Regions from separate parts of the Alkalimarinus coralli genome, predicted to be linked through region 1. Evidence: predicted binding sites of a transcription regulator. Region 1 holds the regulator's gene; the other holds the start of a gene.

Region 1 (16,760 bases):
CCAACCCAAACGATTTAACGCCACCACCGGGTTCGGTCTTTAAATCTTCGATGCGCTTATACAGTGACGTACTATTGGGCAGAGAGGTGAGTGAGTCATAACTTGCACGTTCCAGCAGTCGCTTCTCCGCCTGTTGCCACTTTAATATTGTCTGATGCTTTGACTCCAACGCTTCATATTTCAACATTCTGTCTACTTTAATTCGCTGTGCCAGCCCTAAAGAGAGCAGAATAACCTCTGCTGCTGAGCCAAACTGCATCGCGCTTTCGGTAAAAAAGTTAGTTGGAACCATTCCGAATACGCTCGACAAGTAGATTAAAATGCCACTCAGAAAAAAGGACCATGCGATTAAAAAGTAAGGGGCTGTCGGGCTACCTCGCTTCAGCGTTTTTAAGCCAGTAGCAATCAACACAAGCGAAAAGAGTGCGGCAATAGAGCCAGACATCTTTGGAAAACTGACATCGACAAAAACAACCCCAATAAACACTGCGGCCGCCGATATAAATGTTAGGCCAACAATGAACTTATCAAACGTTGGGGTGAGTTTTCTGGTTCCTAAAAAGGAGCGGGAAAACTGCAGCGCGCCAAAAACGGCGAATACGCTAAAAATTAGCAGCGCGTGCTGGTTTAAACTCTCGTTACCGGGCCAGAATAGTTGAAACCCCAGCCCATTTAGGAACAATACCGTTCCCAGTAACCCAACCAGATACATCACATAAAAAATGTATGTAGGGTCTTTCACTGAAACATAGAGAAACAGGTTATACAGTGTTAGCGCCAACAAGATCCCGCAAAATATGCCCCAGCCATAAGAGCTTAATGTTTCCTCTTCGAAATAAACCTGTGCAGGCCATAAACTCAAAGGAATTTGTATGGAGCTATCTGACGCAACCTTTAACCATATCTCATATTCGGTATTACCGATGTTCTTTAGCGGGTAAGCAAAGTTCCGGTAGTGAAGAGGCCGGGAACTAAAAGGCTGGCTCGTGCCAGTTTTTATATGCTTAACCCCTTCTGCTGTTCGAATATAAAAATCAATATGCTCGAGTGGAGCGTAGTCTAGCGAGACAACCCAGTTCTCAACGTCTGCAATGGCGTCGGAAAACACGAACGACGCTCTAACCCAGTACACCGAATCACTAAAACCAAAGTTCAGCGTCCCCTCTGCGTTTTCTTTCATCTGTCCTTGGCGGTGCAGTTCAGTCAACTCATCAAATGTTAACGTGCCTGTCGCGTCTTCGTAATAGGAAAGATGAACATTGAGGGGTACTCGCTGGTCGGCAGTTGAAACAACAAAGGCGTACGCAGGAAATGAAACAAAACAGATAACCCATCCTAAGCACAGGTTACGCAACAATACATTCATGTTTGGGGTATAGGTTACATTTTAGTGTGTTATTAGTTCACGCCTGTAGAAAAAAAAACAATTCAGGCGAATATTCAATCTGTTACACTGAATTATAGAGCTATTTTCTAGAAAAGATGCCCTAATTAATGAAAAAATAGAAACAGTGTCACGGATGGCCTCTTTTTTGAGACGGAACGCAGTAACAATTATTCCAAAGTAGAAGATGTATCCCATGAATAGTCTAAGGAAAGAAGAAAGAAAAGAAGAGCGGCATAACATTTATTTGCCATTGGTGCTGGAGTCTAACGGGTCTCGTATCGTGGCACGCTCCCGAAACCTGTCTACCGGCGGCGCAAGCATCTCTTTGGTTGACCCGGTTAATACTGAAGATATTGATGTACAGGGCTCGGTAACCATCAGAACGCGAACTGGCAATATAAAGACCTCGTATGAGATCACCTATCGGAAAGAAAATACTATAGGTATTCGTTTTTCTGATATTTCAACGCCAAACATTGAAGCAATCAACCACTCTTTAAATGACAAGCCAATAGGTGATCCTGTTGTGCTGGCCTCCAATGAAGATGAAAAACCTGAAGCGCTTAGAACACCTTGGGGCAATTTGAAGCGCCGCAGCTGGATTTTACTGAGAATAACTTCGATTCTCACCGCCAATTTATTCTGGCCAATTCTTAAAAAGGTCGTAAACCCAGAAGTTGTTTTCGCCGTATATGGAACCCGAGGTGATCAACGGGCCTATGTTCCTGACTGGTTTCGCCGCTTTTTCCCTCCCATCGCGGTTGCCGCTTACATAAAAGACAGATCCTCGCGGGGCGTGATGGTCTCTTCAGTCTATTCAGAAGAAGAGCTCGCATCTGACTCTGATAAAGTTCGAAAATATATTTCAGATTTGCAACGAGAGTTTCCAAACGTTAAACGTTTTGCACTCGTCGGAAGGCTCCCGGGCTTCAGCATGAAGGCAGGAATAGACATTGTTCCGCCACTTGTTGATGGCTCCTATGGTACCCGTTTTGCTATGAACGAGTCTGCCAATCAAATTGCACACAAACTCGGCGTGAATAGCAAAACTCAATCAATTGCGATACTCGGAGGGGCAGGAAGAATTGGAGCCAGCCTGATTGAGGATTTATGCCACAATTTTCAGTCAGTAATCGCAATAGACCCCCGTTATACGGAAGAAAAAACCACCATTATTAACGGGTCAAAAGTACTCTACACCAAACGAGGCGAGCGGCTGCGTGAAACCAAATTAATACTGGTGCTGACCGCAAGGGGTAACGATATACTGCCGATGATCAACCATATGACACCAGGCACCATTGTGGCAGACGATACCCACCCATGCATTAAGCGCCCTGCCCGGGCACAGCTTAAAAAACAGGGTGTTGAACTATGGAAAACCGTCGTCACCAGTGATGATTACAATATGTATCCAAGAATGCCTAATTTCCATAACAACAACATACCGGGCTGCTTGCTTGAAGCGCTGGTATTAAACGCAACAGGAGACCAGGCACTCAGCTCTCCCCAGACATTCTTTGACGAAGCGAAGAAGTGCGGCTATAAGACACTATTAATTCGCCACCCGGATGACTCTTAAGGAGCCTCTATGCGCACCCTTTTGCTTTGTTTGATCTCAGCTCTCGTCTTCTCTTCATCTGTTCTGGCGGCTCCGCAAGCACCAGACAGTGACCGGGGACTCATAAATATCAAAAGCCATCATGACGTAAATGCCACGGCAGATAGGCTTGTTGACGTTTTAGAAAAGAAAGGCATGACTATTTTTGGTCGAATAAATCATTCAGAGGGTGCGCAGAAAGTTGGCTTGGTTTTGCCACCAACAGAGCTCGTGTTATTTGGCAATCCCAAAGTTGGAACGCCGCTTATGCAGTGTGGCCAGAGTTCAGCAATCGACCTGCCGCAAAAAGCACTAATCTGGGAAGACGACAAAAAGCAGGTCTGGTTTACCTACAATGATCCCGCTTATATCGCGAAACGCCATAGCATTGATAGGCATCGCATTGATGGGCATAGCATTGATGGGTGCAGTGAGATTATCAATAAAATAACCAAAGCCCTTGCAAACTTTGCTCAGGCAGCCACTAAACCTTGATAAAAGGCTCGGCCACTCTTATTTGTTCACAAAGAACCAGCCTCTTTTTTTTCAATAAGCGGGGCGCTCAATTACAGCGTTGGCGTCAGCAACCGCTCGCCTTCCGAGAGCCCAGCTAATACCTGTACACGCCCGCCCTCCAAGGGTTTACCCAACCTTATAAAGCGACGGACGCGTTGGCCATCTCTCTCCACCCATACCAGATTCAGTTGACCCACCTGAACCACCCAACTCTCAGGAATAACAACCATTTTCTCAACGCTCGACGGAATTAACATGCGAGCGTACATACCCGGTAACAATGATTTTTCGTATTCGATTCTAACCTTAACCATAAAGCTACGTGACCCGGTATCTGCCGCTGGCACAATCTCTTCAATCACCGCTGCAAGTTTTTTCTTAAGCGACGGAATGCTTACTTGAAGCGACTGGCCCACATTGAGCGATAGCGCCAGTTGCTCTCTAACATGAGCCTCAACCCTCAAAGATAATGGGTTGTATAGCGACAACAATGGAGTGCCTGGTGTAGCCGTATCGCCCGGCTCGGCAAAACGCTCCACCAGTCGACCATCTATCGGTGCGCGAATATCAGTGTAGCCAAGTGCAATAGCGGCTTCCTGCTCCAGCTGACTGGCTCTCGCCAATTCCGCGACTAAAGCCTTATGGTTTGCCCGAGCCCGGTCTAAATCAGCCATGGCGACCAAGCGTTGATTACTCAACTTCTCTACTCGAACCAGGCTTTGCTCCGCTTCAGTCAAACGCGCTTTAATCGCCCTACTATGCTCTTTTGCTTGCTCTGCCTTGGCTTCCAGATCTGTTTTCTCTAGTGACACCAAGACTTGACCCTTTTTGACGCTATCGCCCGCCCGCGCATGAACATGGGTAATTCTTGCCAATAGCCGGGATGATACCAACGTCGCAAACTTGGCCTCGACCGAACCAGGAACAGGCTCAAAAACCGTAAGACTCTGCTCTCGAACCAACATCACATTTTGGTGTTGACTGCGAGCATCTTCCAGGTCGTTCAACCCTGGACTAATTTTTTCGCCAAACAACCCCGCCATCCAGGTCACTATCAGCAATAAGACACTGACCGCCCCCAAAGGAGCCAACCATGCTTTAATACGGCCAGTTTTGATTAAAGCCTTTTGTTCAGGTGCTTTTTTATCATTTTCGGGCATAAAGTAACTCCCCTTCTTTTTTAACGGGTTTATCAAATACCAGTAGATAAACCACAGGTACAACAAGCAGGGTAAACACTGTAGACGCGACAATGCCAAATATTATGGCGAGCGCCAAACCGCTGAAAACCGGGTCAAGAATAATCACCAGATTGCCTAACATTGTAGTTCCAGCTGTCAAAAGAATAGGCCGGATGCGAATAGATACGGCCAGTATTAACGCCTCTTTCATGGGTAACCCATTAGCTCGCGCCTGGCTGATATATTCAATTAATATCAACGAGTTTCTGACAACGATACCTGCCAATGCAATCATGCCGATCATCGCTGTTGCCGTGAAAAGTACCGGTTCAGGTGCGCCGGCTATTTCTCGCTCACCGAACTGATTTAGCAACCAGAAACCGGGCATAATACCGATAACCGTCAACGGTATGGCAGACATAATAATAAGTGAAAGGGCTGATGAGGCTGTCTGAGCGCGCAGCACAAAAAAGATGGCCACCAATGCAAAAGCAAACGCCAGCCCCATATCTCGAAATACATCGACCGTAATCTTCCATTCGCCTTCTCCGCGCCAGCTAATATCTGTTCCTTCAGGTATAGTCCATAGGTCTCCCGCCCCACTGGTTAGATAGCTGCGCTGTTGCCAGTCAGAAGTGGGGAGTGATTGATCAGCAAAATCTGTTGCTTGTTTAGCAAAAGATTGATCTGCATTAACATCAGCAATAACTTCGGCAGGCGTTCGCCCCGATAGCTCTGCCGTCACATACACGACCGGTTTAAGGTCTTTTCTAAATATAACCTCATCCGCATTACCAGGTTCAAACTGCCCCAGCTCACCGATGGGAACAAGCGGTTGTGGGGCAATTTTAAGGCCTTGTGCGGTACTGGATTGCACGACGCCCGAACGCCCACGCACCTGTAAACGCTCAAAGTCAGTTAGCGAGCTTCGTTCCTGAGGGTCCAGCCTCAAGACGATCGGCAGCGGCGAAGCGTCCATAGGTTGTCCTAGAAAACCGGCTAACAGGCCATTGTTAGCCATCGCCAAAGTGTTGCTGATATCGTCAGTAGAAACGCCTGAAAGCGCCGCTTTTTGCTTGTCAGCTATAAACCGTAAACGTTGACGAGGCACCTCAACGGTCGAATCAACATCAACAACAAAGGGTTCTCGCTGCAAGCGCTGCATAAGCGCGATGGCGGCTGTTTTTTGCGTATCATAAGCGGTTAACGTATCACCATATATTTCAGCAACGATAGTGCTAAGCACAGGTGGCCCGGGAGGCACTTCAACCACTTTAATCTGCACGTCATTCTCTATCAAAGGGGCTAGCAGCGCTCGCAACCTGAGAACAACATCATGGGATTGATGCTCACGCTCAGTTTTATCTACCAGCGTTAGTCGCAAGTCAGCCAGATTAGGGGCAGACCGTTGATAGTAACGCCTGACCATTCCGTTAAAGTCCATTGGTGATGAGTGGCCTACATACGCGGCAATGGCACTAACCTCAGAGACCCGACTCACCTGTGCAGAGACTCGCCGAGCCATATCTGCGGTACTCTCAAGGCTGCTGCTCTCCGGCATATCAATAAGAATCTGTATCTCATTTTTATTATCAAACGGAAGAAGTTTAAGAGGAACCATTCTCAGAACCGGTAGCAAAGCGGCCAAAATGAATAACACCAATACCAGCCAAAGCGCCCATTTTGCTTTTCGTCGGCTATTCAATAGCGGCATGACACACCACCGATACCCCTTCAAAAGCACTGAATCAGGCTTGTCAGCAGCGACCGGGGGAGCTGTATCAGCACTGCTCGTTGACAGGAACTTGCTGGCCAGCCAAGGTGTAACAAAAAACGCCACCAATGTGCTGGCCAGCACACTAACGGGAACATTAAACGCCATGGGTGCCATATAAGGCCCCATCATCCCGGTAATAAACGCCAATGGTACAAATGCTAAAATAATCGTTAACGTAGACATCAACAGGGGAGAACGTATTTCAGAGACAGCGGCTACAATACGAGACTTAATATCTCCCTCCCCTGTTTTCATAAAACGAGAGATATTATCAACGCCGGTAATAGGGTCATCGACCAGTAAGCCCAACGAAAGGATCAGTGCAAACAGTGTCACGCGGTTAATGGTGTAACCAAATGCCATATCAAGCGCAAGGGTGATGCCATAGCAGATAGGGACAGCCAACCCGACGACCAGTGCAGAGCGCCAGCCAAGGAAAATGCCAATAAAGATCACAACGGTAGCAACAGCAAAACCGAGACTCGATACGAGATTGTTGACTTTATCGTTCGCTGTGTCGCCATAATCTCTCATCACTTCGATATCGATCTCTGCGGGTAACAGCGTGCTTTTGAGATCGGCTATTGCCTGATGCACATCCGACGCGACCTGAACAGCATTACTGCCTTGCTGCTTGGCGACACTGATGCTCACCATTGGAAATCCGCTATGCGCTGCTTCGAAATGAACATGTGCGGGGGCGAAGTCAATCCACGTATAGCCATCTGCTTCTGCTGGCCCATCAACAATGTCTGCAACGTCTTTTAACAAAATTGGCGTGCTATCAATCACATTGACCACCAGGTTTTCCAGCTCTTCTGCCGTCGCAACAACGTCGCCACTTTCAAGCACAATTGATCGATTGTTATAAACCCACAGGCCTGCACTTTGAAGCACGTTGGACGCCTCAATCGCACTGACTATGTCGATAGGGGTTGTTTTTCTTGCGGCAAGACTTTCAGGTTTAATTAACACCCTGATGTTTCGTGGTCGGCCACCAACCACTTTTACTTCACTTGTAGAAGGGATTCCTTGTAGAAACGTAGATACATCTTCCGCAACTCGCCTCAATTCGTAGTCAGAGTACAGTGACGAGTCTCGGCTCCATAAAGCAAGAACCATAATCGGCACATCATCTACTTCTATAGGCTTCACCTGCCAATTTTTAACAACACCAGGGATATCTCCCTGATTTGAATAGAGCTTGTTATAGGTATTTAATATTGATTTTTCACGATCTTGCCCAACAAAAAAGCGAAGTGTTACCGCAGACTTGCCCGTCATAGAGCTAGAGTAGACATTTTCAACACCTGGAATCTGAGCCAGCAGCTTTTCCAAAGGCGTGGTCACTTGCCGTTCAACTTGTTTTGCACTCAGTCCGGGCACATCGACAAGAACATCAACCATCGGAACCACTATCTGGGGTTCCTCTTCTCTTGGCATGAAGGTAAGCGCCAAACTCCCCATAACCAGAGATATCACAAAAATAAAGAGCGGAGCCGCGCCCGTTAATGTAGACCTGACCAACTCGTCAACTGGATGCTTCATAAGACCAATACACTAATAAAAACCATATATAATCACAAACAACCATATATAACCATATAGATATACTAATATTCAAGCACTTCCTTAATCAACGGACTTAAATATCCGCCTCTCCCCTATTAGAGTCGCCCGATAGACACTGCCATACCAATACATATTGCACTTAGCCTGCTAAATAGACTTTTGTCATATTTATTAATAGCAGTAAATTTGGCTAAAATAGGCGAATCACTTCATTGATCTTGAGAAAACCAATGCGAAGAGTTGTCGTTACAGGCATGGGAATTGTTTCATGCCTTGGAAACACTAAAGAAGACGTCCTAAAGAGCCTGAAAGAAGGCAGATCAGGCATTCGTTTTAATGAGTCGTATCATGAGAAAGGGTTCAAGAGCCAGATTTCAGGCTCTGTTGACATTGATAAGGCATCATTAATTGACCGGAAGTTGCTGCGGTTTATGGGCGACTCTTCTGCGTTTGCGTATATCGCCATGCAGCAGGCAATTCAGGATTCCGGCTTGTCAGCAGATCAGATATCCAACCCGAGAGTCGGATTAATAGCCGGGTCTGGCGGGGCATCCTGTGAGAACCAGGTAAATGCGGCTCAAATAATGGAAGCAAAAGGGGTTAAGCGAATCGGCCCTTATATGGTTCCCAGAGTTATGGCCAGTACAGTCTCGGCCTGTTTGGCTACCGCATTCAAAATAAAAGGGGTTAACTACTCAATATCGTCGGCGTGTGCAACAAGCTCCCACTGTATTGGGCATGGTATGGAGCAGATACAGTCTGGCAAGCACGATATTATTTTTGCTGGCGGCGGCGAAGAAGAACACTGGACTCAATCCATGCTGTTCGACGCAATGGGCGCACTCTCAACTAAATACAACGATGCACCTGAAACGGCTTCGCGCCCATTCGATGAAAGCCGTGACGGCTTTGTTATTGCTGGCGGGGGTGGAATGCTGGTGCTCGAAGAACTGGAACATGCTAAAAAACGAGGCGCGCCTATTTATGCAGAGTTAGTAGGCTATGGTGCCTCGTCAGATGGATACGACATGGTGGCACCTTCTGGAGAAGGCGCAATACGCTGCATGCAAGAAGCATTGGCGACCGTCGATAGCCCCGTTGATTATATTAACGCGCATGGCACCAGTACCCCGGTTGGAGACGTATCAGAACTGCGGGCGGTAAAGGCCGTTTTTGACAGCAATGTTCCCCCGGTATCTTCTACCAAGTCACTCTCCGGCCACTCGCTGGGTGCGGCTGGCGTTCATGAGGCGATTTATTCCCTGTTAATGCTTGAGCATGGGTTTATTGCAGCCACCGCCAATGTGACAAAATTGACAGAGGAATCAGAGGGAATACCGGTGATTACCGGCAACGCGATAGAGCAAAAACTAAATACTGTCATGTCAAACAGCTTTGGCTTTGGCGGCACCAATGCAACGTTGGTATTTAGAAAAGTAAGCCACTAGGCTTTATTCATCCATAGGGGGCAAGACATCCCCTATGGATGCTATTCCCTCCCCTGACTACGCGCCCATTCCTGCCCCCCATTGATTTACCAACCACTTACCACACATTCTTTTTCCGAAAGAGACCTTTGCACGACGTTATGAGCGAAGTAGTCATGCAAAGGTTTCCAAAAATAGCACATCAATAGGTCTATTGATGCAAATCAACACCCCTATTACGTCGTTGAGTAGACTACAGTTTCCAGATTAGATGTTAGTGAGTATGCCACCCTCGGGCGTTGAACAAATTTAGGAATAATAATGGGATCTCCATTTGAGAAGATTACCCCAATAATAGCTGACCACCGAACACTACAGGATGTTTTTGGGGATAATGCATACCCAACAAGCCGCACTATGAGACAAATTTTTTCACACAAAGACTGGCTATTTTGCACAAATAGTTTCCGATATGACTCTCCGGACAAGCCAGGTCTATTCGTTGAAGACAGAGGGTTTAGTCTTCAGAGCTATACTGACATCATTACCAACAGCAACAGAACAAACTCTGAACTTGCATTAAGCTTGTCTATGCCGCTGCAAAATACGTTGTGCAGTTTTCCTAAGCAAAATAACAGCACCACAAGCAAAATCACCCCGGTTAGAAATTATATCGACCACCTGCTCCATGAAGTTCGTTTACTGAGTGACCTAATCCCCAGAACTCGCCGCATTAATTATATTCACTGGCAGGGGGAGATTGCTCAACTGCTAAGCCCGGCAGAAATGACAGAGATTATGTATTCGCTCAATAAAGCCTTTACGCTACAAAATGAACAAGAAGGCACCTATGTCATTGAACTGGAGAAAGTGCCTGCGGATGATGCAATTATTGCGCTGATAAAAGGCTTGGGCTTTAACCATATTTGCCTCGGCACCCAGAACAGGGATCAAGGCCCTATTGATTTTGATTTTTTAGCCGACCAGGTAAAAATATTCAAGCAGTATGGCTTCAAAACGGTCAACGTACGATTTCTTACCAGACAACATGAGTCATGCGAACAGCTCAGTGAAAAACTGGAAGGGTTAATTGGTATCGACCCGGATACCATTTACTTAATAGACGAAGAAGAGCGTCAATCAGTCCTTTCAGGCGTCGAAGCCGAAGAGACAACCACCTGTGACTGTCATAAAGAGTTTGAAAACAGGCTTATTGAAGCAGGGTTCCAGAAACTGAATCATGTTAAATTCTCAAGGGACAATTCAGTGTCCAAGGGTATATCCGGTGATTTAGTTGGCATAGGTTTAGGCGCGACCAGCCTAATTGAAAACTCGTTTTCTCATAACGTCGACCAGCTTGATCAGTACTACCAGAAACTACAAAGTGGTCAGCTGCCTTTTGGTTATGGAGGTTATATCCGCCCCAAGTACTAACCCTTATTAGACTAAAGTATTAGTTCCTGCAATTTGCCTCCTTATCCTTCTATATCTAGTAAGTTTATATGCTAGAATTGCCTCATCTATGTTCCAAAAAGCATAAAAATTGATTATCCTGATGGAATAAAAGCTATTAACCGAGTAAAGCGAAGATGAGTGAGAAAATAGCAGCTATTGATCCGCAACCAGCAACAGGTATCCATCAGTCCTGCTTACAGTGCAGTCTGAGCAACCTGTGCATTCCAATTGCAGTTAACAAAGATGACATTGATCGCCTTGAAGACCTCATAAAACAAGGGAAGACGATCAACCGGGGAGATCATATTTTCAAGGAGCACTCCCCCTTTAAATCTTTATTTGCAGTTCGTAGCGGCGCAATTAAAACCTACTCAGTTACCGAAGATGGTGAAGAACAGGTAACCGGTTTTTACCTCCCTGGAGAGATAATTGGTCTCGATAGCACCAATACAGATTCGTACAGCTGTTCAGCAAAAGCACTTGAACGCGCCAGCGTCTGCGAAATTCCTTTCGGCCAACTCGAAACACTGGCTGCTAAAATCCCAACACTCCAGCACCACTTTTTTTCGCTGATGAGCAAAGAGATTCAGGGCAGTCGGCAACTCACCATGCTGCTTAGTAAAAACACCGCTGAAGAGAGAATAGCCTCCCTGTTACTAAGCCTTTCCAGCCGATTCAAGCTACGCAAGCTGTCCGGCACACAGTTCCGACTCCCTATGCCCCGAAATGATATTGGCAACTATTTGGGACTTGCTGTAGAAACAGTAAGCCGGGTATTTACCCGTTTCCAAAAAAGTGGGCTTATTTCAGTTCAGGGGCGAGAGGTCATTCTTGAAGATATGGATGCACTTGTAGATATCGTTAAAAATCACGGCAAGTGTATGAAAGGCGAATAAATTCACACCTCCCCTCCCCGAAAAAGAGGCTTAATGCCTCTTTTTTTATATCTACTTATTAGTTACTCAAAACAACACAACAAAAAAATACCTCCTTATAGGTATCTTTAGTTAACTTGATTTATCTCATTTTATTTTCATTTCTCACACTTGCCACCAATAGCCGATATTATTTTATTGCGATATGTCAATTTAACAAAATTCACCATAGCTACACTGCGCCCATCACAACTTAATCACTTCGAAACTCAATCAGGGTAGCTATATGTTAAAAAATGCATTAACTTCATCTCTTGTTGCTGGTTCACTATTAATTAGCCAATCTGCTTTTGCTTATGAAGCAGGAGATATTTTCATTAAAGGCGGTATCGCAACTGTCGATCCCCAAGAATCCAGCTCAGACATTGTTATAAATACCCCGGCTCTGGGCCCTGCCACTGGTGCAAAAGTAGGCCTGAATTCTGATACCCAATTAGGATTAGTATTCAGCTATATGGCGACCGACAGAATCGGTATTGAGCTACTTGCTGCAACACCATTCAAGCACGACATTTCTGGCGCTGGCGCAATCTCAGGCGTTGGAAAACTGGGTGACACCAAGCACCTTCCACCAACGCTCAGTGTGCAGTATTACCTGGCAGAGCCAGACGCAAAGTTCCAACCTTATGTTGGAGCCGGTATCAACTACACTATTTTCTTTGACGAAGGAACTACAGATACACTAACAAACTCAATTGGTGCATTGGCAGGCCTGACTGGTACGCCAGGTGTGGTAGCCACAAGCACCAAGCTTGATATTGATGACTCAATTGGCGCTTCGCTACAAGCGGGTTTTAACTATGAAATCACAGAAAATGCCGGGCTAACCGCAGCTGTTTGGTGGATCAACATCGATGCCGATGCTGAAATTACCGCGCAAACCAATGTGGGAACAGTAAAAGCAAATGTTGATGTTGAAGTAGACCCTTACGTTTACATGCTAGGCGCATACTATAAGTTTTAAGCCTACAGTAAGTTTTAAGCCAAACACCAATAAGAGAACCTGGCCTTTAACAAGGTCAGGTTTTTTATTTAGAGATATTGGTTAAGGTCTACCCTTAAAGTCTTCAATCTTCAGACTCTATAACACGAAGAGCAAACAACCCACCCAGAAACGCAAAGAAAGCCCCCAGTACAACCATAACAACCGCCATCAATGTAATGCTACTATTTTCTGCCGAGGAAGTTACCGAAGCAACGCCCGCTAAGAAGCCAACAGCTGCGGCGTGCCACGCTTGCTTTTGATTTGCAATCGTACCTGTTAAAAGCCCTCCAAATGCCATCGTCAGGCAATAAACCAGCATTGCAAAGATAAACCAAATTTCTTGTTTATAGGTTGAGAAAAATACATAGTCACTCGCTGCCATGCCTATGTATGACGCTAGCAGCACATAAATAGCCTGGCCGAACAGCCCCACCAAGATCGTCACTACCAACCCGATAATAAGCGCTTTCCAACTGATCATTGAATTTATCCTGAAAATGGGAATTATTGTAAAGCTGAAGTGTATATTAGCGAGTGCTGGAAGGAATTGACTTACTACAGATCACTCAAGTTAAGATGTCACTCTTCGGAATATAACCTTGGCACTCTTGATGTAACACCCGTTAGCAGCTCATAGCCAATCGTTCCGGCAGACATAGCAACCTCGTCGACTGAAACGTTCTTGCCCCAAAGCTCGACGGCATCCCCCACTTTGGCATCGGGGTGATAAGTAAGGTCAACCGTCAGCATATCCATTGAAACACGACCTATTAGCGGTACAACGCGGTCCCCCACCCATACAGGCGTACCTGTTTCGGCATGACGCGGGTAGCCATCACCATACCCCACCGCAATGGTACCCACTTTGGTTTCGCGACTCGCACGCCACGTCCCACCGTAGCCCACGCAATCCCCTGCATTCACTTCATGTATCGCCATAATACGTGACTCAAGCGACATGACTGCGGCTAACCCAAGGGCTTCTGAGGATAAGTGCGGCATAGGTGAAGAACCATACAGTATGATTCCGGGCCTGACGCAATCAAAATGTGCAGACTTATGGGCGAGCAACGCTGCGGAATTGGCAGCAGTCAACAATAACCCCTCAGACATTGAGCCCAGATTATTAACCACCGAACTAAACAGCGCCAGTTGTCGCTCTGTTTCTGTAGTCTCTAACTCATCGGCGCTAGAGAAATGGGTCATAAGCCCTACAAGCTTAACCAACGGGGTCTGCTTAAGCCTGTAGACCAACTCGCGCGCCAAGGCGGGCTTGAACCCCAACCTGTTCATGCCGGTATTCAACTTGAGCCAGACAGCGACAGGTTGATTAACCTCTGTAAGCGCGTTTAGTTGCTCAAGCTGATATTCAGAGTGAATAATCAACTGCAGTTTGTGCTCCGCAGCTAATAACACCTCTTCAATCGAAAAGGCCCCCTCCAGCACTACCACAGGGTTATCAATTCCGTTTTTCCTCATTGCTATTGCCTCATCGACACAGGCGACAGCTAGAGGCGCATCAGGGATTGCTCGTGCGATTTGACAGATACCATGACCATAACCGTTGGCTTTAATAACCGCAACACATAACGCGTCTCCGGCCAGCGTTGAAGCCAGCTGGTAATTTGCTTTAAAAGCGTTAAGGTCTATCTTGGCAAAGGTGGGTCGGGTCATTAGAACTCGCCATCGTAATCAGTGTGGGCAAGATCCTCAAACTTGGTAAACTGCCCCTGAAAGGCGAGTTTGATGGTTCCTGTAGGCCCGTTTCGTTGCTTACCGATAATAATCTCGGCAATCCCCTTATCAGGGCTATCTTCGTTATAGTAGTCATCACGATAGATAAACATAATAATATCGGCATCCTGCTCAATTGCGCCTGACTCTCGCAAATCCGAGTTGATAGGACGCTTATTGGGTCGCTGCTCCAAACTTCGGTTAAGCTGAGACAGTGCCACAACCGGGCATTTCAACTCTTTAGCCAGCGCTTTAAGCGAGCGAGAGATCTCAGATATTTCAGAGGTTCGCCCCTCGGTATTCCCAGGAACCTGCATAAGTTGCAGGTAATCGATCATGATCAGGCCAAACTCTCTTTTTGTTTCACGGGCAATCCTCCGCGCCCTTGAACGTACCTCAGTCGGGCTCAAGCCAGCAGTGTCATCAATATAGAGCGGTTTGTCTTTTAGCAAGCTAACCGCTGACGTCAAACGAGGCCAATCATCCTCCTCCAACTTACCACTTCTTACACGCCCTTGATGGATACGCCCCATAGACGACAACATACGCATAACAATCGCATCTGATGGCATCTCCATACTGAATACCAGTACAGGTTTACCCGCTCCAAACAAGGCATTTTCAACCAGGTTCATCGCAAAGGCCGTCTTACCCATAGACGGCCTTGCAGCCACGATAACCAGATCTGATGGCTGTAGCCCGCCAGTATTGGCGTCTAGATCTCTAAACCCGGTCGTCGTTCCCGTCAGCGGATCATCGGTATTGAACAACTCATCGATGCGCTCAAGTGTTTGTGTCAGAATTGGGTTAACATTTTGAGGCCCCCCCTCAGATGCTCTAGACTCTGATATCTGAAAGACTTTACGCTCTGCTTCATCTAACAATTCGGAACTCGTTCGTCCCTGAGTGTTAAATGCAGAGTCGGTTATTTCTCCAGAGGCTGAGATCAGTTTTCTGAGAATAGCCCGCTCACTAACAATTTCAGCGTAGGCTCTTATATTTGATGCACTGGGCGTATTCTTAGCCAAATCACCCAAATAAGAGAGTCCGCCAGCATTGGTTAGTTCTCCGAGCTTTTCCAGCGCCTCAGACAGCGTAACAACATCAAGTGGCTGTCCTTCGCCAGCCAGCCTTGCAACAACCCTGAAAATAAGACGGTGTTCATGTCGATAAAAGTCGTCCTCAACCACCTTATCAGCCACTACATCCCATTTACTGTTATCAAGCATAAGACCGCCTAAAACAGACTGCTCAGCTTCGATTGAGTGAGGGGGGACTTTAAGCTGACTCAGCTCTGTATCAGAATTCATATTATTCATGATTTACCGCAACAACTTCCTGGAGCATAGATAGGGAGAACATTTAAGCGTGACAAAACACATCAGGCTATTTTAATGCGTCAGTAAGAGAATTAAAAACAAAAACATACCGCTGAAACAAATACGGCCCAAGGGTTCGCTAAAGCTTATCACTTTAACAACCCTTGGGCCGTATTCGCAATTCATCAACCTGTTCCCGGATAACCTTAAAGATATAAGTTATCTCTATGGCAAGCCCGGGAACGTTGTAGCTAGTAAGTATTACTCAGCAACAACTGTCAAGCTAACGACTGCATCCACATCGCTGTGAAGGTGAACAGTAATTTCATACTCACCCACTGCACGAAGTGGTCCTTCTGGAAGGCGAACTTCGCTCTTGTTCACTTCAACTCCAGCCGCTGTGATTGCATCTGCAATATCACGAACGCCAATTGAACCGAACAACTTACCTTCATCACCCGCTTTAGAAACGATAGTGACTTCTTTTGAATTTACTTGTTCTGCACGTGCTTGTGCAGCAGCTAGCTTCTCTGCTGCTGCTTTTTCAAGTTCAGCACGACGAACATCAAACTCTGCAACATTTGCTGCAGTCGCAGGAACTGCCTTACCGTAAGGGATAAGGTAGTTACGACCGTAACCTGATTTTACGCCAACCTTGTCACCAAGGCCGCCGAGTTTACCGACTTTCTCGAGCAGGATAACTTCCATCTCGCAAACCTCTTTAAACCGTCTGTGATAGCCAACTAGTTCTACTGGTCGATTTCGCTGTTGTTAATTCGACCTCTAAAGTCAAACCAACTGTCCAGTATCGCCATAAAAATAATCAGCAAAAACAAGCTAGGCCCTAATAATAATGCGCTCATATAAAACAC
Region 2 (16,760 bases), 1.4 Mb from region 1:
CACGTTACGAGAGTACACCCATAACTTTTTGTGTACTGGTTATCTTTAACTACGCCATAAATAATGTATCTTTAAGTAACAGCAAGTTACTAAGGTAAATGGGTAAAACTAATAGAAATATAATAAGAAAAGTTAACTAATAATTTTAAACAAAAGGAATCTCGAATCTTATGATTCTTGTACTTGTCGGCTCTGTCTTAGCGTTTACCATGGTTCAAGAGGCTAGTGTTATCGAACCTCATAAAAAGGGATTGGTAATATATGAGCGCTCTATTAATAATGAATCAACCTTCGTTCAAGAACGGGTAGTCGTTGAGCCTCTCTCAGAGTTACGGTTTAGAAATATAACTCGCCAAGCATACGACTATAGTTGCGGGTCCGCAGCGTTGACTACTGTTCTTGAGTTCTATTTGGGGCGTAAGTTCCAGGAAAGGCAGGTTATGGAAGGGCTGCTACATTACGGAGAAAGTGAAAGGATTGTCGAGCGAAGAGGCTTTTCTATGTTAGATATGAAACGCCTTGTGTCGGCCTTGGGGTATCCGGCTGGAGGGTTTAAGGCTGAAATTGAAGACTTGGAAGAGCTTGATCACCCTGCAATTGTGCCAATTCATCATGCTGGCTTTAAGCACTTCGTAGTGGTGAGAACTATAAAAAATGGCAGGGTATACATAGCCGACCCATCTCAAGGGAATATAACGTTCACAGTAGAGCGATTTAAAGAAAAGTGGGATCAGAACGTGCTGTTTGTGGTGTTCCCGGGGAACTCAAAGCCTATAGATGCTCTGGAGCTCAGGGAAGAAGATCTTAGGCATATCGATGATCAGACGATTACCTATCTTGCTTTTCAGCAATTTCCAGACTTCAACGAAGCGTTGGAGTTTAAGATACAAAACGAGCTTGAGCGTCAGAAGAACAATCCCGATGGCTCAGTTGACAATACTGTGAAGCACCTGCATTACAAAAGACAATAAATTCTAATAATACACATACTCACAATAACTAATTACTAATAAAAGGGATCAGGAATGAACCGTTGGGTAGTACCATGCTCTTTCTTATTTGTGTCAATACTCGCTTCAGAAGTTTACGCTGAAGAAAAATCAAGCGTTGATAAAGCCAGGGAAGCTTTAACTAAACAAGAAGGGGACTCAGACTCTGCTAAACAGCTCGAGGAGGTTTTTCAGGCAGCAGAGAAAAACTACTCTCTGTTAAAAAAGGGCAAGCAGTCCATGAGCTATAGTTTTGACTATAGCTATTTTGGTGATCAAAGGTTTGATATCGAAATCGTGAACAACTCTGTGCGGAACCTTGACGTCACCCCTGCAGCGACCCACACATTTACTAACTCTTTTTCGTACGACTACGGACTGCTCAATAACTTGACTGTTAGTGCAAGGGTTCCGCTATCGTCAAAGTTTGATACTCAAGATGAGCTGTCAAATACTGATCTTGGAGACATCAGTTTTACACTGCGTTGGCAGCCATTGGCTTATGTTCCTGGAAAACCATCGATTACACTGTTTAGTTCTGTAAAAACAAAAACAGGTGTTAGCCCCTACGAGATCGACGTGAACCGTGAGCTTTCTTCGGGCAGTGGTTACTATTCGGTTTCTGGTGGTGTTAGTACTTCCAAAGTTATTGATCCTGTTGTGCTATTTGGCTCGCTGAGTATGACCTATAATTTTGAGCAGGAGGACTTGAACCAGGTTCGAGGAGCTAGGTTACTTAGAAGTGTTGAACCAGGAATCAGTCTGTCTCTATCTGGCGGGTATTCCTACTCGCTTTCTTATGACACCTCTTTGAGCGCGTCAGTGCAAATTAGTTATTCAGACGAAACCATTCTTCATTTTAGCGATGGCACAGCAGCCAAAGCGCAGGATCAGGTAAGTAGCATACTCAACTTCTCACTCGGTAATCGAATTAGTGAAAAAACAATCATCAATACTAATGTTGGTTTCGGGTTAACAGAAGACTCTCCCGATGTCCTTATAGGCTTCTCCTTGCCTATTAATCTAGCGGGTTTAAAGGACGAATAACAAACTAATTGGGATGAGAAGTTGCTAATGAAAAGTATTAGACGTAGCGGCTACAAATTGGTGCAAGCTATTGCATTGTGTAGCTTGGGCATGCCAGTAATGGCCCAAATGACAACTAACTTGACTGGGCCTTCCAAGGCAATGTCGCTTGGTAATGCGGTTACTGCAGATACCCCCGGAGTATTTGCAATTCAGTACAATCCAGCTGGTTTATCAAAAGTTAAAGGGCGTCAATTCCAGTTTAATTTGTTGAATGCCTATATGGACATTGATGCCGACTTCATTGCGCCTCCGGGGTATGAAATTTTTGGCATTGATGGCTTGGCTATTGACCCGGTTACGGGACAGCAGAAAGATTGGGCTGCAAATAACCACAGCCATACCAACACAGTAGCGGTTTATTTGCCTGGTTATGGCTTACAGAAGCTGCCAAGAGGCCCCGGTGTTTTACCTACCATGGGTTTCTCCATTAATGCCCCTGGTTCGAAATTTACTTTTGGTAATGCGTTTTATATGCCTATGTTCGCTGGTTTTTACCGGGACGAAGGCGACCCCGGGAAATATATGCCTAAGGCAACCGCTATGCAACGGGTTACCTATCTTTCGCCTACTGTCGGTTATGAAATAAATGACGAGTGGTCTGTTGGTGCCGGCGTACAGTTCTCACATCAGGCTATTGCAGCAGACCAGTGGATGAGGGCTCCCAATATGCTGTTGGGCGTTGCCGAAATACTACAGGATGCGTTTAACTGTGAAAGTGGGAATGAGCCTTTAGCGCCTTTTATCGCGCTATGTGGTGGTAATGTTGGTCCATGGGATGACGTGGGCGCTATGAGCCTGGATCTCCAGGAAACAATATCGCCAACTTACTCACTAGGGGTCTTGTGGGAGCCAAATGACTGGTTTTCCTGGGGGGCATCCTACTACAGTGAGGCCGATATGAACTTAAAAGGGACATTCGAGCTGAACTATACTGATGATTGGTCAGGTTTTTGGCAAAGCTTAAATGGCTCTATTATTGGCGCGATAAGCGCAGCCATTTTAAGTCTTCCTTCGGGGGCGCCTCGTGAAGCGGGCAATGTTTCTTCCAAGTTAACCTATCCTCAGCACTTTAAGTCAGGTATAAGTCTTAAGGTGCACCCCAAGTTAACCATCAATGCCGATGTTGGCTATTATGACTGGAGTACCTTCGACGGACTTCATTTGCAGTTTGACAGGAATCTTGAATTCTTGGGGGCCGCGAAAATTCTTTCACCTGAAAACGCAACATCTAATACCCTAACGCTTCCGTTTAACTGGACGGATGAATGGAATATTGGAATCGGCTTCGAACATCACGTTACGTCACGTCTTGATTTAAGGTTTGGGGCAGAGATCCGAGACTCTATTACCCCTGATGACCAGCGGAGCTTGTTAGGTGTTTTCGGTGACTCAATTCTGTGGGGCGCAGGATTAGGTTATCAGTGGGATAAGGATAGTGTTGTTGATTTTCACATCTCTTATCTCCAATCCATTGAGTACATTCCTGCAAATGGTAGTTGTAACCTTAACTGTGATAACCTTACGAATATTATTTATAACCCTTATGCGGGCCTGGATGTAAAGACATCGTTGAGGTTTGCTTCGTTAGGTTTTTCGTTTAGAACAAAATTTTGATGATCAAGTTTCTATCAATACCCGTCAAAAATGCTCATTACCTTGCAGTGTTTATGGTGGGTATATTTATTCTCTCTATAGCTTCGCTATATTCTCCCTTAGCACAGGCTGAAAAGTATTTCACTTGGGTTGATGAAATGGGGCGTGTTAATCATACGCTTATCCCTGAAGAGGATAACCCCTTAATCAAATATAAACGAGAGGAAAAGCTTGACCAAGAGGTTATTGATGGTGAGAGCTATTCATCGAAATTAAATAATTCAGATTCGGTAGAAGAAAAAGCAACGTCCACAGTGGATACAAAAAAGCTCGAGGTTAGCCGCCAAAATGAAAGCACTAACGGTGCTGAAGAACTCGTTCTACAGCCTGATGAGGTGGCTACAACGGACAAACGAGCTATTAATGATTTGGAGCCTGAGCCTGATTCAGTAACACCCTCTAGCCGCAAGATTGTCATAAATGAAGAAGATTATGTCGATGGTGATCTGCTTCTGGAGCAAGGGGGCGTTAGAAGTCAGAGTGACTTGCCATATTACACATGGACTGATGAGCAGGGTAGAGTAAGAAATACGCCTTATCAGCCAGCCGTATCAAATATGACGTCCAAGGCAGCTCAACCAAAAAAGACGAATATAGTTGAATATTCGGTATATGAGGAATACAGACGCGGGATTAAAACCGTTAGTGTTGCTAACCAGGCTGATGAGTACGCAAGGGAGTTGTTTTTTGGTAAGGAAGAAGAAAACTTTATTGATGCCTTTGCAAAGAAATGTTGTGAAGAATTGCCAAAAGAATCACCCGATACTCTGACGTTTGAAGACTCTGTTTATGTTGAAATTGACAAAAAATCGGAATCCTTCAATTTTGCTGAAGGAAAAAGCCCGTTCCAGCTATTTCTACTACCCAACACCCAGGAAACCTATAGTCTGAGTCTCAAAACATTCGTTAAAAGTAGCGGCAAAACAGGCGTAAAGAATGGCGTTTTTTTCCCTCAACTTGTTTTCCTGGATGATAATTTCGAAGTCGTTCGGATCATTAGAAACCCCTCAATGGAGTTTTCTCCTGAGAACTGGCGGCGGCACGGCTATCTAAAAGGACTTTTTAAAATAAATGGAGTAGATAAGGAACGTTATGTTCTTATCAATACAACAAAAAAAATCTTGTTAACCAGGAACCAAATTAGAGGCAGTAAAGTTATTAATTTTAAAAACCAAAAAACTGGTTCCTTAGAGTTAGAAATTAAGAAAATATAACTGGGCAGGGCGCAGAGGTTTAACAATCTACGTTATACGTTATTGGTTACTTACTGACAGGTTGATCCAAGGTATAGATATCCAGCTAAAACGCCCTGTTTCGGTAGATCGTGATGTGCAATTATAGCGAAATCTTCGCATGTTGAATGGAGTTGGCGCTTTTACCATGTATGTTGATGCACTTTCTCTCACTTTTTCTAACCTACCAACTGAAGAACCAAAGCAATTGATGTTTTTTATTGCAGATGAATCCCCATAGATAAATAATTCTGGAGGGTTATTCCTATCTTGATATACGATACCGCTATTTGGCTTAAACGTTGTATTCTCGAATGCTGTGCTGTTTAACTTTTGAGCAAATTGAGGAAATTGTCCATACTGGTTCGAAGCAGGGAACCTGGGCAAAGCCTGAAAATCAGGCTCAGAAGGAATAGCCCCCGAATGCTGTCCAAAACTGATATACCCCAGTTCAGAGAGTATTTTCTTTGTAGTTTTGTCAAACTCCCCATAAGGATATGCAAACAGCTTAATATCCTGTTTTAGCTTCTTGTTAATAATTGACTGCGCAGTATTAATTTCATTGATGATATGGTTTTCCCGGACTTTCGCATTACTCCTGGGTTCAATCAGGTAACTATGATTATGAGTATGGTTTGCTATTGTTCCTCCGTTGTTTTTCATTTCTCTGAGTTGTGACCAGGAAATATGTGTGGGTCGGTTTGCTTCAATAGGGTCAGTATTTACAAAGACGGTAAAGGGTATGCCGTATTTCTTTAAAATAGGGAACGCGTTTTCATAAACTGAAATGTAGCCGTCATCAAATGTAATGGCAACGGTCTTATCTTCAACTTTTTCGTTATTAGTTAGTTTGTGGGTGATCTCTGTCAGTGGGGTGACTTTGAAGTCATTATTCACTATGAACTCTATATGGTCTTTGAACAGCGTTGGAGAGGTGCTAGTGCTGTCTGGAGTCTCTGTATCAACATGGTGATATTGAAGAACAACGGCGGCGTTTGAGAGAGCCGCCTGAAAAAGTAATATGCTAAGAACTAAATTGTGAGGTTTCATTTTATAGACGCTAGATTTCTGTTTTTATAGATACTGTTTAATGTAGCCATCGCTTGATTGATCTGTTGAGCTTTTTCTTTTGTTCCCCCTTTGTCTGGGTGGTGTTTTGATGCCAGCTTTTTATATTGTATTTTTATTTCATCATAAGAAACAGGGGCAGTAAGCTCTAGTACTTTGAGAGACTCTAAGTGTTTGTCTGGGCTGATAAATGTCTTCCAGAAAGACAATAGGAGTTGGTCGATTTCTTGTTTTGTTGTGTTTTTCAGGTTTTCAATGTTTAAGTAATATTGTGCAATCTTAGTGTTATGAGAAAACGTTAGCTCATTTGACTCATTTTCTTTATAGGGTGTGAGCGTAATATTAAGTGGCGAGATTTCAAGGTAACCAATCTTTTCATCCAGAAGCGTTTGTTGTAGCTTGTATAGTGAGTGGAATATTAGGAAGTGAAGCTGAAATAATTGCTCTGATTGATCAAAACGGAGCTTCGAGAGCGTATTATATTGATCAGACTGCAACATTTTTATTAGCTCGTACTCCGATAAAGTAGGCTTGGATGAAGTCAAAATAACCGTCTTTATAGTGTCGCATAGCTGAAATATAAGAGTGTCTGAGTTTTGATCGTTTTCAAGCATCGAATGACTTTAACCGAGAGTTGAGCGTGTAGTATAGACGTTTATTAATTTAATTGGAGCTGATATTAGTATGGCTAAAATTTCGCTGTTTACCATTTTAACATTATGCATTGTTTTCTCGGCTCAATCTGCACCTAAGGCCGATCTTTGGGTTTACTGGGACGCATCAAACGAGGGTAGTGTCGAGACTATCTCTCACAAAGCCTGGGAACGTTTTTTGGTTAAATATGCGTCATTCGTTGAGCCTTCAAGTGAAACAAGGCTTGTCGACTACTCAAGCGTTACCCGATCAGACCATCGGGAGTTAAAGGGGTATATTTTGACCCTTAGTCAACTTGATCCCCGAGACTTTAATCGCAATGAGCAGTTTGCTTATTGGGTGAATTTATATAACTCAACGACGATTGATCTGATTTTGGATAACTACCCTACAACTAGTATCACGAAGCTTGGCGGCTTCTTTTCGTTTGGGCCATGGGATCAAGATATTATTACGATTGCCGGAAAGCGTATTTCGTTGAATGACATTGAACATAGAATTTTACGGCCTATATGGAATGACAATAGAATTCACTATGTTGTCAATTGTGCAAGTATTGGTTGCCCTAACTTGCCATTGAGCCCGATTAGTTCATTGAACCTAAATGAGCAGCTGGACTCCGCTGCAAAGGAGTTTATTAACTCTGATAAGGCTCTAAGGTTTTATGGCGATAAGCTAATTTTATCGAAAATCTATGATTGGTATTCGGTTGACTTTGGGAGTTTTCAGGAGCTAAAAACGCATCTATCGCACTATTTAGATAAGTCGAAAGCAACTGTGTTAAAGTCATTTCAGGGAGATGTAGATTATGAGTATGATTGGCAGTTGAACGATACTAACTAAACCACAGAACGCCTTATTAAAGAGGTCTGTATGCCTTCCACTTATAGCGAAAGAACTATAAGTGGAAAGCGGTTGGTCGATGTACTAACTGACCGAGTCCGAGAGTAGGGTCGCTTGGGAAATCTCTTTGATTCCACCCATAAATAAGCCGGTTGCAAATTTTGCAGCCATTGTTGGGTCTGGCATAGAGGTATTTGCCACTCTCAGGCCTATTTCGTAAGCCACGCCAAAGAATGCGGCGGAGAGAAAGTGAGAATCAATTTCGGGAATAACGCCTCGTTTTATTGCATCATCGATATCTTTTTCAAGTGTCGCGATGTTAGTGCCGATAATACTTTCCCCGAATAGGTCACGAATGACTCTATTGTTGGTGTGCGCTAGCTGATAAACCACAGGGTCTTCGGAAATTGCTGTGAAAACGGCGAGGTAGGTCGAATGAATGAATGATTCCAGCGTTTCTGAGCTCTTTCTAAGTTCGTGAAGATGAGATCCCAGGCGTTCAATATAGTCAGAGAGTAAGGCTGAAAATATAGACTGCTTATCTTCAAAATAATTATAGAAAGTTCCTGACGCTAGACCTGTGCGTCGAATAATATCCCGAACGGTGACTTGATCGTATCCCTTTTCGCTAAAGCAGTCTCGTGCAGCAGAAATTATTGCTTTTCTGTTGTTGATCCGATTTAGCTCTCTCTTCCCTAAGTTCTCTTTAATCATCCTTATATCCTTTATGAATTAGAGCAAAAGGATTATATCTCTTTTAATTTTTATTGCACATAGGGGGCGTTGCTAAATTGCGCAAAAGTGTGACCTTAAGCCGATATTAATAGGTTTATCAATTAAGTAGCGACATTTTATTTGGTTGAGTCGATATAAACCCCGTTGGTTTTGCATTATGGTTTATAGAGCAAATGCCTTATAATCGCTGCCTGAAAATTGTGTCTTATAAGCGGTAGATAGACTGTTATGACGAATGCGGTAAAAGTAGACAAAAAAGAGCAGCTAGAGAAAAACAAACTACAAAAGCTGTTACGGCGTGAAGTAGGGAAGGCCATTGCTGATTTTAATATGATTAGCGAAGGCGATAAAGTTATGTGCTGTTTGAGCGGTGGTAAGGATTCATACGCGATGCTCGATATTCTCATGAACTTGCAGCAACGGGCTCCAGTACAGTTTGACATTATTGCCGTGAATCTCGATCAAAAGCAGCCAGGGTTTCCTGATACTGTCTTGCCGGGTTACTTAACATCGTTAGGCATTGAATATCACATCATAGAAAAAGACACTTACAGTATTGTTAAAGATAAAATACCTGAAGGCAAAACAACATGCGGGCTTTGCTCAAGGCTTAGGCGCGGCATTCTGTATAATTTTGCAGCTGAGCATGGCGTGACGAAAATAGCACTAGGGCACCACCGTGATGATATTCTGGAAACACTGTTTCTGAATATGTTTTATGGCGGCAAGCTTAAATCAATGCCACCAAAGCTAAAGAGCGACGATGGCCGGAATATTGTTATCCGTCCGATGGCATATTGCAGGGAAAAAGACATAGCTCGTTATGCAAACATAAAAGACTTCCCCATTATTCCTTGCAATCTCTGTGGTTCGCAAGAGAACATGCAAAGGAAAAAAATAAAAGCAATGTTCCAGGATTGGGATCGGCAGCATCCAGGTCGGCTAGAAAATATGTTTAGAGCTATCCAAAATGTAGTTCCCTCGCACCTTGCTGATACCTCAAAATACGACTTTGATAACATGACTCACGCAGAACCAATTGAGCCTTTTGAAAAGTTGGATGTGATCAACTTATAATGAAGTTGTGTTACTTTCCACGCTGGCTTACGCCGCATCGATAGCCTGAAGCTTATTCTTACTGCCCTCAATAGGGTGTGAGGTAGCCATAATCAGGCTGTTATAGCGTTTATGGAAATCGTATAGATTGTAATCGGACTCTTCTTGCCGGTAATGCTCATTCCAGTAGGCGGCAAGTGACTTGGTGGCCCCGTTTTCTATTATCAGGTTTGATCGCTTATAAATACACCATGCAATGGCTGTGGCGTAGGACAGGTTGGTACCAAGTTCCGTGTGAGGGTTAGTTAAGAAGGTTCTTTGGCTAGCAAGCCCTCGAACCTGGCTTGCTAAATCAGGATCAAATGCAAGAAATTGGTCCCAAATATCTATGTGGCGCTGACGTGAAATGTTAAACAGGCCTATCCCACTTTTCTCTACGCCTGAATTGTAAAACTCTAATGGTTTTAGCTGGGTTTCAACCGCTGCAGTGCCTAGTAGTAGATTCACCGCAGCAGGCGTATACCCGTTCAAATACTTGAGAGTTGGCTCAATAACCTGTTCTTTTAAACTCTGCGCATCTATTGACATGATAAAGCTCGCTAAACTAACTACAAACTAAAAAGGCAAATCCTGGGCCATTTAGTTAGCTTCCTTTTATAAAATATTTTTTAATAAAGCACGCTAACACACTGTTAACGTTAGTATAGGTACTAAACGTTATTGGTGCTGGAAGTCTGTGAAATTTAATTGTTACAGATTGTAAGTGATAGGGCTTGTCAATAAGGTGGCGAAGCCCCAGCCAAAAAACAGACAATTAAGTAAATTGAGCGTTTATATTTGGGGCATAGAGAGGTGTGAGATTTAGTCTGAACTAATTCAGTTTATATGAATTGGGCTAGAGCGGTATTTTTACAGTGAAAGCACCTCTTATATCGCCATGATCAAAGCCTGTTGCTTGATCGTTTGGGTAAAGCTCAGCGATTGATTCACGCAAGGCTTTATCGATATTTTTTCCATGACAAGCTAAACAGGGTTTTTGTGTGGGTATCGCTTTCATATAGCGAAAATATTTTTGCCCATTTATATTCATTATGCTGCTTTGATCAAGTTCACTGACGTTAGCTCCCGCCAATTTTTGTTTTTCAAACGAGACCAGTATCTCGCGTTCCCATTTATCTGGGGTATTAGATTGGTTTCTTGTTTTCAGGCTTGTTCTTTTCACTTCAAGATTTTTGCTGAGCGAAACGGATGAGGTAATTACTGGAGCTTTCACATTGCACACTTTAAGTGCTGCAATAGGGCCTCCTTCTTTCATTTTTGCAACCAGTTCAGATTTTAGCTCGGTTGCAAGTGATTTGATTGCATCTCTGCTTTGGTTTTCAAGGCTGGCGATGCGTTCAGACGCGTTAGCTTGGGTGGTTAATAGTGCTACCAGAAGAAGGGTAGAGGACTTTGTTTTTCGCATTTTTGTAAACATGATTCACCTATATCGATATGTGGTTATATAATAATACTAAATTGATATAAGTGGAAATAGATTTAAATCAAGTGATTGGGCTTGAGAAACGCCACCACAGTCTGAAATGGCGACGATGCAGCAAATTTCATTTATTGTGGCCCCGCTACGCCTGATGAGCGCTGTTGCCGTGCTCACTGTTTGGCCGGTGGCTATAACATCATCAAACAGCAGCACGTTGTCAGAGCTTGCGCACTCGTGCTCTCTAATATAAAGCGAATCATAATTGACCCCTTTATGTGCTTCTTCATACCAGCTTTCAGGGGTTCTTTTGTATTTTCTTATGCAAGACAACGGCAAGTTTAGCGAATAGGATACTGCCGAGGCAAAAGGAAGGGCATTCGTCTCTATAGCGACAATATGGTTGATATCAGAGTCAATATAGTTGTGCACTAAAGCATCAACTACCATTCTAAATGCTTTTGGGTTTGAGGATATTTTTGATAAATCAAAATAGCTTAAATTGTCTTCAGGCCAATTATTAAAACGAGTAATTAATGACTTTATAAGATAATCATCGAATACCATAGCGCTCACCATTGTCATTATCGTATGAATGAGAAAGTTGCGTGCAGCGTGATATAAATATCTTGGGTCTATAGGCTAAGTTTAGGACAACTTACTGGAAAGGGTAGGGGGAATGACTGGGAGTGGAGGCAGAATGCAATAACCACTACCAGTCATCGAGAGACTATATTATTCGAGAGTATCCTTTTTGAATTTCTTCTGCAGGGATGTATTTATCAAAAACTTTGCAAATTGCTCGAATAAGCAGTCGGCCGCCAGGTTGAACATAGATTGTATCGCCTTCAACTTTTATCAGGTTGTCAGCTACGTATTGGGACAGCCTGTCCAGCTCGCCCTTAAAGTACTCAGAGAAATCTAATGAATGCTGTTCTCCGAATGCTTTCATATCGAGGCTGAAATGGCAGATGAGTTGCATAATCGCATCTTTTCGAATCAGGTCATCATCAGTAAGCCAAACTCCGCGCTTAACAGGCAGTAAGTCTTGATCTATAGCGCTATTGTATTCTTCAAGGTCGTGGTGGTTTTGATAGTAACACTGACCAACCTGGCTTATCGATGAGACGCCCATGCTGATAAGGTCGCAGTCACTATGGGTTGTGTAACCCTGGAAGTTTCGGTGAAGTTTACCTTGCTTTTGAGCAATAGCTAACTCATCGTCTGGTTTAGCAAAGTGATCCATTCCGATGTAGACATAGCCAGCATTCAGCAGTGTCTCAATTGTTTCGTGAAGAATGACGAGCTTCTGGTCAGGAGTGGGTAAATCTTCTTCGTTAATTCTGCGTTGTGGCATAAAACGATGAGGCATGTGTGCGTAGTTGAACACAGAAAGCCTGTCCGGGCTCATATCGAGCACACGTTTTACTGTCTCTGCAAATGTTTCCGGCGTTTGGAAGGGAAGCCCGTAAATCAGATCCAGGTTTATCGACTTAAATCCGAGCTCACGGCCTTTTTCCAAAACAAAACGGGTTTCCTCTTCAGATTGGACACGATTAACCGCTTTTTGAACTTTGGGATTGAAATCCTGAACACCTAATGAGATTCTGTTAAAGCCAATGTCTCTTAATGTACTTAGCGTATCTTCGCTGGCTTCTCGCGGATCGATCTCAATAGAGTAGTCGCCACTGTCATCATCGAGCAACCGGAAGTTTTTCCGAAGCTCTGCCATTAATTCTCGCATCTGCTCGTCGGCGATAAAGGTTGGAGTGCCACCACCCCAGTGCAGTTGCTCGACAATTCGGTTTTCGGCAAACAGGTCAGACTGCATCTTAATATCCTTATACAGTCTGTCCAGGTAAGGCTGTGCGCGGTCTCTATGTTTAGTGATAACTTTATTGCATGCACAGTAGTAGCAAACATGAGCGCAAAATGGAATATGCACATACAATGAAAGCGGCGCCGAGCTCCCTCTACACATATTTGAAGCGGAAACACAGTCTTTTGCACCAAACTCTCCATCGAATTGTACTGCTGTAGGGTATGAAGTGTATCTTGGGCCAGAAAGGTCATAGCGCCTTATTAGATCTTCATTCCAAATTAACTTGTCGATATTGTTCATGCTTAGGGCTAACCTGATAGGGGTGGAATAGGTTCAAAGTATGCTGCTCAGTATAGCGGCATCTATAAATGGGTCGTTGATACATATCAACGGATGCTTTTTGCGTATTTTATTACTTGTTCACTAGGCGGCAAGTGATTGGACATACGGCAGTGTCCATACGCCGTAAGTTATTAGTAAAACGCCTGACACTGATCTAAAACCGGTGCTTTTTATCAGCCAGGATGTCCTTTCGGCGAGAAGGCCTGTAGTCATAATAGCGGGTAATGTTCCTAGACCGAAGGCAACCATTAATATTGCAGAGGTAAGAGGGGAGCTCGCCATACTTGACCATACAAGTGTTGAGTATACCAGTCCGCAGGGTAGCCAGCCCCAAAGAGTCCCCAGCAATAGTGCATTTTTTAAACTCTTAACTGGTAGCAATTTCTTAGACAGGGGTTGAATTCTTTTCCATAAATGACCTCCTGTTTTTTCAATGATGACCAATCCATTGCCCCATCCGGCGATATAGATCCCCATCAGCACTAATAACACTGCCGCAATATTCCGAAGTGCAAAAAATACAAATGAGCCCTGTTCTGCAAGTAGCCAGCCAAAGCTCCCAACAATAAATCCGGCGAGGGAGTAGCTAAAAATTCGACCGGTGTTATAGAAGAGTAGCGTTGTAATAAGGCGTTTCTGGTACCCTTCACCGGTAGGAATTGCCATTGAAAGTGCCCCGGTTATCCCGCCGCACATGCCAATGCAGTGTGTGCCACCAAGAAGTCCGATGATGAATGCGGTGCTAAGTTCGAGCGTGTTTTCCATATGGATAAAGGTCAGGGGCTGTTGAAATGCTATGATGAAGTACGTTCATCTTCACTAAGGGGGCGCTCATTCTCGGAAGCAGTTTCCTCTGTTGGAGGGATCATATCTTTATCATCATCATAAAGAATGCTATGTGCAGGCCCCTCAAGATCATCAAATTGGCCGCTTTTTACTGCCCAGCTAAACACCATTACAGCTAGAGTGATTAAAACAATCGATAAGGGGATCAGCGCGTAAAGAATTTCCACGGTAACTTCCTCAAATGGGAGTGGCAGGTAAATTATACCGAATTATGCTGCGGCTAGATACTCAGCGGTTTATTCAGCCCAGTGGTTACAGCTGCATTAGTTTCTGAGTCTCATTGCGTTACAAACCACGATGAGTGAGCTAGCAGACATTCCAATAGCCGCAGCGTATGGCGGTATCATACCGGCCGCTGCCATAGGCAGAGCAATCAGGTTGTACCCTATGGCCCAGCTAATATTCTGGCGGATAATATGCCGAGTCTTTTTCCCAACGCATAGCGCGAGTGGTAGCGTTTTTAGGTTGTTAGACAGTAGAATGGCATCAGCCTTCAGTTTTGTTAGGTCATTAGCATTACCCATGGCTATCGATAACTGGGTTCCTGCCATTACCGGGACATCATTTAGTCCATCGCCTATCATGACTGCATTGCTACCTGTTGCTTGTATTGACTGCATATATGCCAATTTGTCTTCCGGTGTTGCGCCGCCAATTGCATTGCTAATACCCAGCTCCTGGGCTGTAGATGAGACTGAGCCGGACTGGTCTCCACTTAAAAGAGAGCACCTATAGCCTTGAGCGTTTAAGTTGCCAATAACTTCTTTGCTTTCGTCTTTTAGTCTGTCTTCAATCTGAAACCAGCCAAGAAGGCCGCCAGGTGAGGTTAGAGCAAGCCACTGCCCATCAGTAGGGGGCATAAAAGGCGATTTTAACTTGGAGACTATCTGAGCTGCATACTTTGCGTGTCCCAGTCTGTATGTGGTGTTGTCGATGACGCCTTCGACGCCTCCTCCGGGGGTAGCAACAATGGCGTCGGCAATAACCGTTGTTTTATCGCGAGAGAAGGCCTTTGCTATCGGGTGCTCTGAATGCTGCTCCAGGCTCGCTGCAATTGAAAGTAACGCTGAGGCATCGAGATTTGCTTTTGGCACAATGTCGCTAATAACAATTTGCCCAACAGTAAGCGTACCGGTTTTATCAAAAATAAGCTCATCGGCCTGCGCCAGGGACTCTAATACGTGGCCTCTGGTAATCAGAAACCCATTAGACCGTAGCAGGTTTGTGGCTGCAGTGAGCGCCGTTGGTGTTGCAAGAGACAGTGCACAAGGGCAGGTGACGACCAGAACAGAAAGTGCAATTGAGAAGGCATCCTGAGAGCCCTGTAACCACCAATAGACAAAAACCGATGTTGTTATAACAAGTACTGCGGCAACAAAGTAGCTAGCGACCTTATCTGCTATCAATGCAGTTCTGGGCTTTTCTCCCTGAGCTCGGTTCAGGAGTCTCATAATAGAGCTCAACCGTGCATTTTGGCCAACCGCAGTAATTGATACTTCAATCATATTCTCAACATTGCTGGTGCCCCCAACAACGATATCTCCGACGTGTTTTTCAATAGGCATAAACTCGCCGGTTAAGGCAGATTCGTCGACGCTGCTTTGGCCTTTGGTTATGACCCCGTCTGAGGGAATGGGCGTGGCAGGCTTTATACGCACTATATCTCCTACCTTGAGATCCTTGGCTGCAATCACCACCTCTTCTCCATCAACAAGTTTTATCGCTGATGGGGGAATAAGGTTAGTTAATTGAGAGATTGATTGACCTGATTTCAATCGGGCCTGGCTTTCCAAAAAACGGCCAAGTAGAAGGAAAAAAGTAAACATGGCGACGGAGTCGAAATATACGTCTTCTCCGCCAAATATGGTTATAAACACGCTTGAAATATAGGCAATAGATATTGCAAGCGAGACAGGAACATCCATCGTCAAATGGCGTGTTTTTATATCTCTGAGAGCCGCTTGGAAAAAAGGGCGTGCTGAGTACAGAACAACAGGGGTCGTTACTAAAAGGCTAACCCAGCGGAACAGCAAGAGAAAGTTATCGGAAATTCCGCTGACCATACCAACGTAAAGTGGTACAGAGAACATCATGTTTTGCATCATTGCAAAGCCAGCTACTCCGAGCCTGATGATAGCTCTTTTTCTTTCCTTATTTAGAATTTCCTCTTCCAGGTTGGGCTTGAACGGGTGTGCTTTATAGCCAAGCTGATACACCATCATGAGAATATTGCTAAGCTTTATCTCTTCAGGGTTCCAGCACAGAGCTGCTCGCTGTGTGGTATGGTTGATCGAAAAAGAGTCTACCCCGACCTTTGACGATATGTGCTTTTCCAATAACCATATGCAGGCAGCACAGGTAATGCCCTCTATGATGAGCGTTGCTTCATTGCGAGCGTGACTGTTATCAGTTGAAGAAGCCGGGATGACAAACTCTTTTTGCAGCTCAATGTTATCATAGAGCCTCAACTCGTTTAGTGTTGTCTCTTCAATTTCCTGAGGGGTAACGGATGGCTGACTTCTATGCTGATAAAAGCCCTCCATCCCGCTTTCTGAGATTAATTGTGCAACGGCTTTACAGCCATGACAGCAGAATGCATGCTCTTCACCTGAGATAAGTAGACTTATTTCGGAGTTACTGGGATTGGGCTCCCCACAGTGATAGCAGAGCCCTGAATGTTGTCCCATTTATGAGCCCGATTCGAGTACAGTAGGAGTGGAGCTTGGTAGGGCTGTTTGGCCTTTCAACCTCCAGCTTGAATCCTGCGCAATAACATCAACATACCAACGGCCAGTTAAAGGAGTCGCCAGTTGAGTCGAGTAGACGTACCCTGGTTCAGGTAGGAGTTTTTGTTCGATATCCTGGCCATCGACGGTTGGGTGAAGCAGTTTAAGTGTTAAGAATGAGGGCTGAGTGGGTAAGTCTCCATCCAGAATGAGAGAGACTCGTCCGGC

What was found. Region 1 encodes FNR, which switches genes on or off when oxygen is low (the NO sensors DNR and NnrR bind a similar motif). Its sites were predicted from a motif close to TTGATCTAGATCAA; they were not measured.
Region 2: hemN (oxygen-independent coproporphyrinogen III oxidase) is a predicted target of FNR. The motif match lies at 12,995-13,008, and genes of this name have one in related genera.

The regions. Positions count from the first base shown of each region.
Region 1 covers NZ_CP096016.1:2,843,352-2,860,111, forward strand. The annotation lists gene MY523_RS12760 (EAL domain-containing protein) at 1-1,366, opposite strand, end outside; gene MY523_RS12765 (PilZ domain-containing protein) at 1,581-2,969, shown strand; gene MY523_RS12770 (DUF302 domain-containing protein) at 2,979-3,482, shown strand; gene MY523_RS12775 (efflux RND transporter periplasmic adaptor subunit) at 3,554-4,663, opposite strand; gene MY523_RS12780 (efflux RND transporter permease subunit) at 4,650-8,009, opposite strand; gene fabB (beta-ketoacyl-ACP synthase I) at 8,264-9,481, shown strand; gene MY523_RS12790 (hypothetical protein) at 9,782-10,894, shown strand; gene fnr (fumarate/nitrate reduction transcriptional regulator Fnr) at 11,050-11,811, shown strand; gene MY523_RS12800 (OmpW/AlkL family protein) at 12,077-12,814, shown strand; gene MY523_RS12805 (hypothetical protein) at 12,918-13,316, opposite strand; gene alr (alanine racemase) at 13,415-14,509, opposite strand; gene dnaB (replicative DNA helicase) at 14,509-15,888, opposite strand; gene rplI (50S ribosomal protein L9) at 16,150-16,596, opposite strand; gene MY523_RS12825 (hypothetical protein) at 16,638-16,760, opposite strand, start outside.
Region 2 covers NZ_CP096016.1:1,476,431-1,493,190, forward strand. The annotation lists gene MY523_RS06545 (C39 family peptidase) at 171-971, shown strand; gene MY523_RS06550 (hypothetical protein) at 1,026-2,036, shown strand; gene MY523_RS06555 (OmpP1/FadL family transporter) at 2,064-3,692, shown strand; gene MY523_RS06560 (MalM family protein) at 3,692-4,945, shown strand; gene MY523_RS06565 (polysaccharide deacetylase family protein) at 4,985-6,013, opposite strand; gene MY523_RS06570 (DNA-J related domain-containing protein) at 6,010-6,645, opposite strand; gene MY523_RS06575 (DUF547 domain-containing protein) at 6,716-7,528, shown strand; gene MY523_RS06580 (TetR/AcrR family transcriptional regulator) at 7,613-8,242, opposite strand; gene ttcA (tRNA 2-thiocytidine(32) synthetase TtcA) at 8,492-9,340, shown strand; gene MY523_RS06590 (hypothetical protein) at 9,368-9,907, opposite strand; gene MY523_RS06595 (Tll0287-like domain-containing protein) at 10,215-10,796, opposite strand; gene MY523_RS06600 (phosphoribosyltransferase family protein) at 10,833-11,363, opposite strand; gene hemN (oxygen-independent coproporphyrinogen III oxidase) at 11,527-12,918, opposite strand; gene MY523_RS06610 (sulfite exporter TauE/SafE family protein) at 13,042-13,725, opposite strand; gene ccoS (cbb3-type cytochrome oxidase assembly protein CcoS) at 13,755-13,973, opposite strand; gene MY523_RS06620 (heavy metal translocating P-type ATPase) at 14,070-16,493, opposite strand; gene MY523_RS06625 (FixH family protein) at 16,494-16,760, opposite strand, start outside.